DNA from 3 places in the Paenibacillus sp. URB8-2 genome. Region 1 is predicted to be linked to each of the others. Evidence: riboswitches for the same ligand, from Rfam matches in the RefSeq annotation. Region 1 holds a riboswitch; each other region holds the start of a gene.
What was found. Region 1 has a riboswitch for cyclic di-GMP ahead of PUR_RS01855 (anti-repressor SinI family protein). Riboswitches for the same ligand answer to the same signal wherever they lie in the genome.
Positions count from the first base shown of each region.

Region 2: it holds a riboswitch for cyclic di-GMP, as region 1 does, so the genes downstream of both, PUR_RS03510 (transglutaminase-like domain-containing protein) here and PUR_RS01855 (anti-repressor SinI family protein) in region 1, are expected to answer to the same signal.
Region 3: it holds a riboswitch for cyclic di-GMP, as region 1 does, so the genes downstream of both, PUR_RS21720 (hypothetical protein) here and PUR_RS01855 (anti-repressor SinI family protein) in region 1, are expected to answer to the same signal.

Region 1 covers NZ_AP023239.1:392,333-396,481, forward strand. The annotation lists gene PUR_RS01850 (2-oxoglutarate dehydrogenase E1 component) at 1-898, opposite strand, end outside; cyclic di-GMP riboswitch class I at 1,441-1,530, shown strand; gene PUR_RS01855 (anti-repressor SinI family protein) at 1,557-1,709, shown strand; gene PUR_RS01860 (helix-turn-helix domain-containing protein) at 1,897-2,241, opposite strand; gene PUR_RS01865 (aldo/keto reductase) at 2,408-3,385, opposite strand; gene PUR_RS01870 (hypothetical protein) at 3,436-3,669, opposite strand; gene PUR_RS01875 (bifunctional diguanylate cyclase/phosphohydrolase) at 3,677-4,149, opposite strand, start outside.
Region 2 covers NZ_AP023239.1:752,740-756,888, forward strand. The annotation lists gene PUR_RS03495 (glycosyltransferase family 2 protein) at 1-316, shown strand, start outside; gene PUR_RS03500 (GtrA family protein) at 309-779, shown strand; gene PUR_RS03505 (class D sortase) at 792-1,451, shown strand; cyclic di-GMP riboswitch class I at 1,554-1,634, shown strand; cyclic di-GMP riboswitch class I at 1,708-1,788, shown strand; gene PUR_RS03510 (transglutaminase-like domain-containing protein) at 1,802-2,611, shown strand; rRNA gene PUR_RS03515 (16S ribosomal RNA) at 3,036-4,149, shown strand, end outside.
Region 3 covers NZ_AP023239.1:4,704,283-4,708,431, forward strand. The annotation lists gene PUR_RS21710 (glycoside hydrolase family 1 protein) at 1-432, opposite strand, end outside; gene PUR_RS21715 (LacI family DNA-binding transcriptional regulator) at 548-1,516, shown strand; cyclic di-GMP riboswitch class I at 1,791-1,890, shown strand; gene PUR_RS21720 (hypothetical protein) at 1,871-2,101, shown strand; gene PUR_RS21725 (polysaccharide lyase family protein) at 2,098-4,149, shown strand, end outside.

The DNA.
Region 1 (4,149 bases):
GATGGTATTTCACGTCTCCGGTCCAGCCGTAGTTGATGCCCATGGAGCCTTCGGACGGGAACAGCTCCTTGTTCGGAGAGTGATGGAATTCGGAGAAAATAATATCGTAAGGTTTCCCCAAAATATGTGCGAGCACATTCAAACGGCCCCGGTGAGCCATGCCCATCAGGATATGTTCCGCGCCGTCATGCGCGGCCGCCCGGACGATCTCGTCCAGCATCGGAACCAGCACGTCGGTGCCTTCCAGGCTGAACCGTTTCTGGCCGACGAACGTCTTGTGCAGGAAGGTCTCGAAATATTCCACCTCGATCAGCCGGTTCAGCAGAGCTTTGCGCTCCGCCGCCGTCAGCGGGGCGGGGGAGGTAGCCGATTCGGCCTGGTTGTTCAGCCAGCGGAGCTCTCGCTCGTCGTGGACATGGCCGAACTCGTAGGCGATCGTCTTGGTATAAGCTTGGCGCATCCGGTGATAAGCGTCCCAGCCTGTCTGCACATCCTGCGGAGCGTTCTCCCAGATGAGCGAGGCCGGCAGGGCCAGCAAATCCTCGCGCGTAAGTTCATAAGTCTCGGGGTTCAGCCATTTGGCCATGGAATCATGGACTTGCTCCAGCGGGTCGATATCGGCCGCCAGGTGGCCAAAATTGCGGATGTTCGCAATCAGCTTGGAGGCTCTGACCGCTTTTCGGAGCCAGTCGGTATCTCCGGACAGCGAAGGTCCGGGGGTTCTGGCGGCCTCGGATGTCAGCGGAGGGGGGCCATAGATGGCGAAGAGTTCGCGGTAGTGGGCTTCGACGGAAGAAGGATCTCCGGCGAACTGTTCGTATTTTTCCTGGATGTAACCCAGATTGGGACCGTAATACCTGCTCCAAACGGATTCGTTGTAGGACTCATTGGCTGACATAAAAACATCCTCCTAACGGTTAAACTCCAAAGGGCGCCGAAAGACAGCCGGCTTAAGGAGCTGCAATGATTACGTTTTCATTCTATAACAATGCTAGCCGATTATAAAGTTATTGCTTCATCCTATTGTGCTACTTTCAATATATGTAATCAATTCAACCTTTCGTCCAATCCGTTCGAAAAAAGGCATGATTAATAATGCTTGTCTTCTCTTTGCCGCTCAGACCGAACAGGAGGCGATAAATTCTGATTATCGGGCCTAAATAACTATATAAATAATTTTTGACATTCGAAAAATATGATTAGGGGACTTGAAAAACGGGTATGTGTAATCTATAGTCCTTATATACTACACACTTCCAAGGTCATACATAAATGAAAGCGGTTGCTATATTTGGATCATTATTTCATCCCGGTTTGATTTTCCCTTCCGCGCAATTTATAAGATTTCCAATATTCGACACACTTTTGGCCAAGTCTTTTGTATAATATCCTTGCAACCTCAATACAATGAAGATCGGAACAAGATCCTTAAAACAAGGGTCCAGTAAAAGGTAAACTTGCTGAAAGGCAAGGGCACAAAGTCTCGGGTCTAAGGTGATCTTTAGAAGCTACGACGGCCGGACTGCCTGGGGACAAAAATCTTAGGAGGAGATTTTTTGGATAAGTCCAACCAGGGGAACATCGGAGAACTGCAGACGGTAGATCTTGATATGGAATGGGTATATTTGCTTCTGAAAGCAAAGAAGCAAGGGATTCATGCGGATGAAATTCGTCGGTTCTTCAATGACAGGACACTGAAGGCTATGTAGGGGAAGGTTCTGAAGACATTATTAAATCATAGTGAGAGAGGCCATGGCGGCGCGGCGTCATGGCCTCTTTATGTCAATATAAGAATTTTCAAGCTTCGAGCCTGCAATTCTTATATTTCTACGAGAAACGTAGTTGCGTCCTGCAGGGACGCCGTCAGGCGTTTCTTCTTGTGAATAAATTGTGGTTTTATTGTTCCTTTTGATCAAGCCGCCACTTCTGGTAATCCAGAAACTCCTTGAACTCGCGTTTGCTGACACCCGAGGACATAGCCTCCTGCACCAGCTTGAACCATTCCGAATCGAGCGGTTCCTCCTGCGTATCGGAAAGCTCTCCATAGAGAAGAATGTGAACGGGAACGTCCAGAGCTTCGGCAATTTTTTCGATGAATTGGATAGAGGGGTTGGATTGGATGTTGCGTTCAACATTGCTTAAGTACGATTTGGCCACATCCGCCTTGCCTGCGAGTTCGGATAAGGATAACCCCTTCTCGAGGCGGAGCTGCTGAATGTGCTGTCCTATGTTATCTGGCACGACGAGTTACGCCCCCCTCCTTGCTTTTTTGTACTAGTATAGCAAACGTCCGCAGACATGGCAAAACCGGCATTTTCCAGATTTGTACGAGAAATCCGAAAGCTGCCGGCCGACTAACCGTTAATTTATAAAATGATGATTCCCGCGTCGCTGCGCCCGCGAAGGGTCAAGGCAAACGCACACCCCGGGAACTGACATACAGGTCATACCATTCTTTGCGGGTAAGCGTAAGCTTGTCCGCGCCTTCGCAGGCAGCGATGCGCTTCGGATTTACCGTTCCGATGACAGGCTGAATCGCGGCAGGATGCGTCATCAGCCAGGAAAGGACGACAGCCTCGGGAGTTGTCCCTTTTTCCTCGGCCAGCGTTTGGACAAGGCGGGCGGTGCTGCGGACCGTTTCCGGTTCTCCATCCCCGAGCGGACGTCCGCTGTATTTGCCTTGGGCGAGCGGTCCCCAGGCCTGAAGCTGGATATTCTCCAGCCTGCAGTGCTCAATCGTCCCTTCGGGCATGCCGTGGGCTTTCCAGGCCTCCTGGTTCACGCTCACGACCGAATCGAGCCAAAAGATTTTCTCAAGGCTCATTTCCAGCTGATTGACGACAAATGGCTCGTCACTGTACGCCTGAAGCAGCTTGATCTGCCCTTCGCTCATATTGGATACGCCGAAATGCCGCACCTTGCCGGACTCCTTCAGAAGGCGGAGGGCTTCACCGACCTCTTCGGGGTCCATCAGCGGATCGGGCCGGTGCAGCAGCAAAATATCAAGATACTCGGCACCGAGACGCGACAGAATACCATCCACACTGCTCAGGATATGGCTCTTGGAAAAATCGAACACATTGGAGCTTTCGCCCGGTTCCGCCAGCTTGATACCGCACTTCGATTGAAGAATGATACTCTCGCGCAGCTCCGGGCGTTCTTTAAGAACGGTGCCGAATACCTTCTCCGCTTTGCCGCGGGTATAAATATCGGCGTGGTCAAACATATTGATGCCGATAGAGAGCGCCGCTTCGACAGCTTCATGTCCTTCCTTGATCAGCTCTTCGGTAATCGGCTCGCGGTCCCAGCCTCCGCCAAGGCCCATACAGCCCAGGACCAGCCGGCTTGCGGGGATTCCGCGTTTGTTTAGTGGCAACGTTTTCAATACGATCCCTCCGTCATTGTGATTGATGACATCAAGGATATTGTACAACTTTAAAAGCCGGTATGGTACTTTTTATCACTGGAGGAGCAGTGCTTGGTGACTTCTTTATCCTGCTCCTCATGTTTCTCCAATTTCAAATCCTGGGCGGGAATCGGGTCGGAATGCAGCTCGTCCTCATGGAGGTCGAACAGACTCGGATTGTCCGCCCGGTACTGCTTGGGATGATCCCGCCGGTGGCCTTTCAGGCCTTTTTGTGCGCCGGAGACTGCGGTGAATGCATACATCCAAGCGCTATACCGCCGCCTCTTTGGTGCGAAGTTGTCTGGACTCAATGTAGCTGATAAAAAACTCCGTAAGCTCCGGATCGAACTGGCTGCCCGCGCAGGCTTTAAGCTCGACAATCGCTTCTTCGACGGATTTGGTCGGCTGGTAGGGCCGTTCCGTTGTCATGGCGTCGAAGGAATCGATAATGGTCAGCATCCGGCACAGCTTTGGAATTTCCTCGCCTTTGAAACCATGGGGATAACCCTTGCCGTCGTATCTTTCGTGGTGCAGCTCGATATAGGCGGACAAATCCTTGAACTTGTCGTTGGTCATCGCCATCTGCTTGCCCCAGGTGACATGCCATTTCACCATTTCCCACTCCTCGGGCGTAAGCTTCTCCTTTTTATTCAGAATGCTCCAAGGAATTTCCAGCTTGCCGATATCGTGAATCAGCGCACCCAGCGTGAACTGGCGCTTGGAGAGGCTGTCCAGCTGCAGCA
Region 2 (4,149 bases), 360 kb from region 1:
TGCGTCTTACCTCGGTTTTTTGCTCTCGTTTTCCAGCTTTATTTTTTTGTTCTTCGTCTTGATGCAAAAATGGTTCACTTCCCGCACAGTGCCCGGCTGGGCTTCCATTGTAGGTGTGAATCTGCTGTTTAACGGAATTGTGCTTATGATACTCGGGGTAATCGGGGAATACATCGGCCGGATCTACGACGAATCGAAGGATCGGCCGCTATATATTGTCCGCCGGACCGTGGGCTACGGAAATCTGAAGGAAGAGGAAGCCGAGCTCCTTCGCGAGGAAGCCGGACTGCCGCGGAAGGGTGTGCCCTATGAATGACAAAAATTTGCGCGGCGATATCATCCAGTTCGTCAAATTTAATATTGTCGGTCTGCTGAATACGCTGGTTGATATGGCCGTGTTCGCGCTGCTGAATTCGCTCGGACTGTTCTATGTCGTGGCCCAGATTATCTCCTACGGTGCGGGAACGGCGAACAGCTTCGTTTTAAATAGCAATATAACGTTCAAGGACCGGAAGCGTTCCAAGGAGGAAGGCTTCGATCATAGGCAGCTGCTACGGTTTATTATTTTAAATTTGGTCGTACTGGGCATATCTTTGCTGCTGATGAGCCTTCTCATCGACCGCCTGGGACTGCAGGAACTGGTATCGAAGGTGTTGGCTACATTTGTTACGGTCATCATCAATTTTTTCGGCAGCAGAAAATGGGTGTTCGTGGACCCGAAGCAGCCCCTGCCCGTTTCAGGCGAGGTGGTCTCCGGAGGGGATGCGGACCAACGTTAGAGGGTGAGATGATTGCGCAAGCTGTCTTATATCATTATTATCGCAGGCGTTCTGCTGCTGCTGTACCCGAAGACCAGCGAATGGTTTGAGGACTGGCAGCAGCAGAAACTGCTGAAGGAAGCGGAACAGAACTTCGAACAAGGAACGGATACGGCTCAGACCTCCGCCGATCTCGATTTGCGGCTCAAATACGCCAAAGTGACACAACTGCTTGCGGAAGAATCGGCACTGGGCGACCAGGCCGGGCTCCCGGATGATAAAGGCAATTCAGACGCCGGCGAGAAGGCGATCGGGCTGATTGAGATCGGCACAATCGGTGTAAAGCTTCCCGTGCTTGAAGGAGCTACCAAAGCGAATATGAGGCATTCAGCCGTGCATTTGACGGAGACTGTTCCACTCGGGGAAGTTGGCAATGCGGCCATCGCCGCCCACCGCGCCCATACAAAGGGAAGACTGTTCAACCGTCTGAACGAGGTGAAGATCGGAGACACGATTACTGTTAGGACCAAAGGTCAGGTCTATAACTATACCGTCTATGATATTTTGATCGTTGATCCGACCGACGTATCTGTGCTGGAAGGCAATAACAAAGACCGGATTCTGACGCTCATTACGTGTGATCCGCTGATCAATCCTACACATAGGCTTATTATTCATGCAAAACTTCCGTGACCTTGGTGTATAAATGAAAAAAGAGGCCAATGAGCAGGTACAATTTCCTATTGTTCTATTGATGTTTCAGATGAATATGGTAAAATATATGAGAAAAGCTAAACACGATAACGGCAAACCTATCGAAAGGTAGGGACGCAAAGCTAAAGGGCCTTCCCATAAGGATGGCAGCCAGCTACCGAATGAAGAGGCTTTTTTATTTGGTTTTAAATATAAATTATGTCATTTATACTAGTTTTTATAATAGATAAAGCTTGTGCGACAAAGGCAAACCTGTCGAAAGGCAGGGACGCAAAGCTAAAGGGCCTTCCCGCGAGGATGGCAGCCAGCTACCGAAAGGAGTTTTATCCGTGAAGAAGTTTTATTTGTTGATCCTCACTTTATTTGTGATAACCGCTTCCGTTCAAGCTACCCCCGCAGCCGCAGCGAGCGCCGGTTCCGAATGGCTGGATGCCTCGGATTTAAGCCAAGGCGTTGTCGGCATTCAATATAATGCTCCCCAGAACAAACGCACCAAGCTGATGATCACCAAGAATGGCAGCAGCTATACCTACAACCTGTTCACATCGGAGCCTAATGAATCGTTCCCTCTTCAGCAAGGTGATGGCACCTACAAAATCTCCATTCTTGAGAACACCAGCGGCAACAAATACAAAGTGGTTTATACCGACTCTGTCGATCTCTCGCTGAGCGATCCCAACGCCGTATACCTGAGCTCCGTGCAGAACATTAATTGGAACCCGTCCGATAAAGCTATTCAAAAAGCGAAACAACTGACCCTGAATGCCGCCACCAACAAAGAAAAGGTAACCGCCATCTATAACTATATCGTTTCCAATGTGAAATACGACTACGCTTTGGCAGCTAACGTATCCAATGATTACGTACCGGACATCGACAATACGCTAGCCAGCAAAAAAGGAATCTGCTATGACTATGCTTCCCTCTTCGCCGCTATGCTTCGCAGCGTGAACGTTCCCGCCAAGCTTGTAATGGGGGAAAGCAGTTATGTAGCTCAATACCACGCATGGAATGAAGTTCTTATCGACGGCAAGTGGGTGACTATTGATACGACAGTTGATGCCGGATTAGGCAAGAGCAACAAAACAGCTACCCTGATTAAAAGTTCAAGTAAATACACAGGCGTGAAGTATTACTAACTCTATTGAGTTAAAAGGTTAAGATAGTGAATGGACAATCCGCTTAAATAATAAGTGGATTGTTTTTTTGTATTTTGGGGTTGAAATATTTGCTGAGAAGAGGTACTATAGGTGAGTCGCTCTCGGGAGACAACAAGCTGTTACAGACAAGTTAAAATAAACTTTTAAAAAAAGCTTGCGTTCCTGAAGAGTACATGATATATTATAAAAGTTGCTGCTGAGACATTAAGTTGAACGGCGGCAAACAAGTTTGATCTTTGAAAACTGAACAACGAGTGAGTGGGAATTCGCTTTAGCGAGTTCCAAAATGAAGAGAATGCAAATTCTCGTCAGATGTTTCAAAATGAGCGAATCGCTCTATCGATAAACTTTTCGGATGGTTATTTTCTCGGAGTGATTCGGGTGGTAATCGCACGAAAAAACCTTATTGGAGAGTTTGATCCTGGCTCAGGACGAACGCTGGCGGCGTGCCTAATACATGCAAGTCGAGCGGAGTCCTTTTGAGAGCTTGCTCTCAAAAGGACTTAGCGGCGGACGGGTGAGTAACACGTAGGCAACCTGCCCCTTGGACTGGGATAACTACCGGAAACGGTAGCTAATACCGGATAAGACCTTCTGGTGCATACCGGAAGGCGGAAAGGCGGAGCAATCTGCTACCAGGGGATGGGCCTGCGGCGCATTAGCTAGTTGGTGGGGTAACGGCTCACCAAGGCGACGATGCGTAGCCGACCTGAGAGGGTGAACGGCCACACTGGGACTGAGACACGGCCCAGACTCCTACGGGAGGCAGCAGTAGGGAATCTTCCGCAATGGGCGAAAGCCTGACGGAGCAACGCCGCGTGAGTGATGAAGGTTTTCGGATCGTAAAGCTCTGTTGCCAGGGAAGAACGTCTTGTAGAGTAACTGCTACAAGAGTGACGGTACCTGAGAAGAAAGCCCCGGCTAACTACGTGCCAGCAGCCGCGGTAATACGTAGGGGGCAAGCGTTGTCCGGAATTATTGGGCGTAAAGCGCGCGCAGGCGGCTGTTTAAGTCTGGTGTTTAAACCATGGGCTCAACCTGTGGTCGCACTGGAAACTGGGCAGCTTGAGTGCAGAAGAGGAAAGTGGAATTCCACGTGTAGCGGTGAAATGCGTAGAGATGTGGAGGAACACCAGTGGCGAAGGCGACTTTCTGGGCTGTAACTGACGCTGAGGCGCGAAAGCGTGGGGAGCAAACAGGATTAGATACCCTGGTAGTCCACGCCGTAAACGATGAGTGCTAGGTGTTAGGGGTTTCGATACCCTTGGTGCCGAAGTTAACACAGTAAGCACTCCGCCTGGGGAGTACGGTCGCAAGACTGAAACTCAAAGGAATTGACGGGGACCCGCACAAGCAGTGGAGTATGTGGTTTAATTCGAAGCAACGCGAAGAACCTTACCAGGTCTTGACATCCCTCTGAATCGTCTAGAGATAGGCGCGGCCTTCGGGACAGAGGAGACAGGTGGTGCATGGTTGTCGTCAGCTCGTGTCGTGAGATGTTGGGTTAAGTCCCGCAA
Region 3 (4,149 bases), 1.3 Mb from region 1:
CTTGCGGTTGACCCATCCGTCGTATTCTCTTGCCAGGTGCAGCGGCGTCTCATAATGGGAGATGGTGACCAGCGGCTCAATGCCGTATTTATGACACTCGTCAAACAGGTCGTCGTAGAACCGCAGGCCTTGTTCGTTAGGCTCAAGCTCGTCCCCTTTCGGGAAAATCCGGGACCAGGCGATGGACGTCCGGAACACCTTGAAGCCCATTTCCGCGAACAGCTTGATATCCTCTTTATAACGGTGATAGAAATCAATCCCGATCAGCTTCATGTTATCATCGGTAGGGACTTCCGTGGGAGGCGTCTTGACTCCATGCGGCATAACGTCCTGAGTGGACCACCCTTTGCCGTCTTCCTGGTACGCCCCTTCAAGCTGGTTCGCGGCTGCCGCGCCGCCCCATAAAAAGCTTTCCGGAAATTGCAAACTCATGTTTCTTCCCGCCTTTTCAGTTGTGATAATATAGGAATACCGCTCTATTTACGCATCCTAAACCTTGGAACGCGTTCCATGTCAAGTATTTTTCATGCGAAGGAGAATAAGCCTTATGTCCACTCTTGACGAGATTGCCAAGCTGTCGGGCTTTTCCAAAACCACGGTGTCCAGGGTCCTGAACCACTCCCCGCATGTCAGCCCGGAGACCAGGGAGAAGATTCTCGCCATTATGAAAGAGATGGACTATGTGCCCAACCGGAACGCCATTTCTTTATCCAAAGGCCAAACCCAGCAAATCGGCATGATCACCATGGACCTCAGCGAGCTTATCCTGCGCTTTATGAACGGCTTCGTCGAAATCTCCGGCCGGTACGGGTTTCAGACGATTATTTATACCACCGGCGGGGATAGGCAAAAGGAGCTGCAGGCCTTCGAGGATCTCAAAAGAAAAAGAGTCGACGCCCTGCTCATTCTGACCTCCGTGAACGATACGAATGTCATTTCTTCCTACTGCAAATATGGGCCGATTGTGTCGTGGCAGCGCATGGACCATCCTGAAATACCGTCAGTCGCTATGAATCAATATGACGGTTATGCCCTCGCCCTGGAGCATTTGATTGAGCGGGGCTATAGGCGTATCGCCAATGCATTCGGCCGCCCCAGCAGCATCAATACCCGAAGCAGACGGTTTGCCTATGAGCAAATCATGGACAAGTATAGTCTTCCTGTGCATGAGAAATGGTATTACTCCTCTATTTACAGAATCCGTGACGGCGAGCGGGTGGTGCGGTCCCTGATGGGCGGAACGGACCGGCCGGATGCGATTCTGTGCTCCAATGATTTGGCGGCGGCGGGCGTCCTCAGCGAAGCGCGCAGACAGAGACTGGACGTGCCCGGGGATCTGGCCATCGTCGGTTTTGATAATTCGGAGCTGTCGCGGACACTCGGCATCACGACCGTCCGGAATCCGATTGCGGGCCAGGCAGAGAACGCTTTTCTACTGCTGGCTCCTGCGCTGCTCGGGCGAAATCCGCAGCTCCAGCCGCTCTCGTTCAGCCTGGTGAAACGGGAGACTACATAGTTATTTATACCCATTATCTCTGTGCCAACCGGTTAAAAAGGACCATTCCTTTTTTAAAGACTAACAAAACATCATAGCCGGGCCGATACTACTATTGAACTGCTGTAAAGAATTATATAGGTTGTATCGGCTATCATCGTCCCAAACAAAACACACCTATTCTCCTACCTTTCTCTTCCCTCCCGCCTATGCAGCCGCAGCCGTTTTAATATAAATTTGCCGTCTGCTGCGCTGGTCCCAGTTTCAAGCCTTTTGCATTATTCAGCTTTACCCATTGTGACAAAGGCAAACTTGCCGAAAGGCAAGGACGCAAAGCCATAGGGCCTTCTTCGTCTCCACATCCGGAGAACGAGGGTGGCAGCCGTGCTGCCGGAAAAAAAGAATGTCTTCGAAGCTGCGCCCGTTACGGAGCGCGGCAGTCAGGCGTTCCGGGGGAAGAGCTTTTTGAACGATTGCCACCGTTTGAACGATTGCCTCGTTTGTGAAAAGTTGTTCCTCCTCCGCCCAAACCGGGCGCTGGTTTGCTTACCCGAGCAAATCGGCGGCGTTAAGGGGTATATTGAACCGGAGGAGAACTTGCTATGATGACCCAACGCAAAAAAAATGATCGACCCGTCCCCGAATTACGTGGAAAGAACGCAAGAAAGGCTTCACATTCCCGCTTCCTCGCCAAAGGCATCGCCGCGCTCATGGCGCTGGGGATCGCCATCGGCAGCCCGTCCATCCCGGCCGTCAAGGCCTTCGCCGATCAGCAGACGGCCGGCTCCGCGCCTGTTACTGTTGCACAAGACGTTTACGGCAATCCTGCAGCCGCCATGCAGCCGGAGTCCGTCCCCGCTGGAACGCTCTGGACCATCGGCACTCATGACGGAAGCTCCGCCGAATTTTCCGATTTCAAAGCCATGACCGCTTCTTACGCCGTCTATTCGCCGGATGCCGAACCAAGCACAAGCGGCTGGAAGTCGTTCCCGAAAGGCATGAAGGCCAGCGTTAACAAAACGCTCAGCATCGATTACTCGCTGAACACCCTGCCTGCTTACGGCCTGGAATTCGACGTGCACATCCTGAATGCCTATATATCCGTTCCCCAGATGGCGGTCTATTCGAACGGCAGGCTGGCGGGGCTTCTGCAGATTGCCGGTACGGCCGGCAGCGGCGGAGCCTACGCCTACCGCGACCTCTATCGTCTGTATATACCGAACGAGCTGCTGAAGACCGGAGACAACACACTGAAGTTGGAGGTATACGCCGGGGCCTATTCCAGTACTTCGGGGAATGCGTATCTGTGGTACGAGTGGGACGAGCTGTCCCTGACCGCGCTCTCCGCCCCGACCTCCGAGCCGATCCACGGCCGGTATGTTCATCTGGGAACCGCTGTCGCCAATTCATTCGTCATCAATGACGATGTAACCCGGCTCCTGCCCGATTTGACGGAATGGCTCGGCATTGCCTACAGCGGAAATATGATGCGGACAGGCTTCTGGTCTGACACGAGGAAAATGTGGCAGAACGGCATCGTCTCCTACCTCCAGACCATGAAAGATCTGAATCTGCAGCCGGTGGTCGGAATCTTCGGCACGGACTTTATGAATAGCGCCGACATGACCGCCGGCCACATGCCTGACAGCATGAAGACGTATTATCGACAGTTCATGGCCGATTATGGCTCGTATTTCTCTTATCTTGAAATGGACAATGAGCCCGGCGTGTTCAATCATAACCAGTCCTCACTCGTGGAAATGGCCCAGTTCCTGAAGTCGGAACAGCCCAATACTCCTTGGGTCAAGATGGTCGCTCCCGGCTGGGCCTACTGGCCGACCAAGGGAACGCCGTACGGCTGGGAGCGGGACCCCGCGCAGCGACGGCCGATCGAAGCGCTGTCGGACCTGACGAACGGCCACAGCTACGGGCTGTCGGGACTTGCGCAGGGACGAGGCGGCGCCCTGAATGAGAATTTGCTCACCTACAACGGCGGCACGGACGAAGGACTGCCGAAGGAAATGGTCATGACCGAATCGGGAGCGAATGATCTGCACGCCGACCAGAGCAAATTCGGCGCTTCAGCGTATAAATTCGCCGCCGCCTTTGACCGGGAAATGCGCGGAGATATCGGCTACGCGGACCATATTATGCAGCATACCGCTTTCGATTCGTCCTCCCCGAACTACGCGCTGTTTGCCCGTCCGGCCAATTGGAGCACGCACCGGTCGGCCGACACGGCGGCCTGGGCGGCCAATTCGGCGGAGGGCGGCGAGACCCGGCTGCGCACCTTCCGCCGCCTGGCGGCGGCCTATGCGACGCACGGCGCGCCGCTGCCCTACACCTTCCTGAGCGGCGACGAATCGGCCGGCCGCAAGATCTATGTCCGCGCCGTCGATACGCGCGCGCTCGGAACGTCTTTGGTCGGCGCCTCGTCCGACAAGCGGATCATCAGCGTCGTGAACTTCGAGCCGGCCGGCACTCCGGCGCGTCATGTGAGCGTCCGGGTCACGCTGCCGGAGAGCGGCATGTACCGGGTGGAGCAGTACGGGGACGGCAGCACCCTGGGCGCTTCCTATTCGGTGGATGACCGAAGTGTATCGTCCTACCTGGACCTCGACCTGACCGTAGCCGCCGGAGAAGCGGTTCAGCTC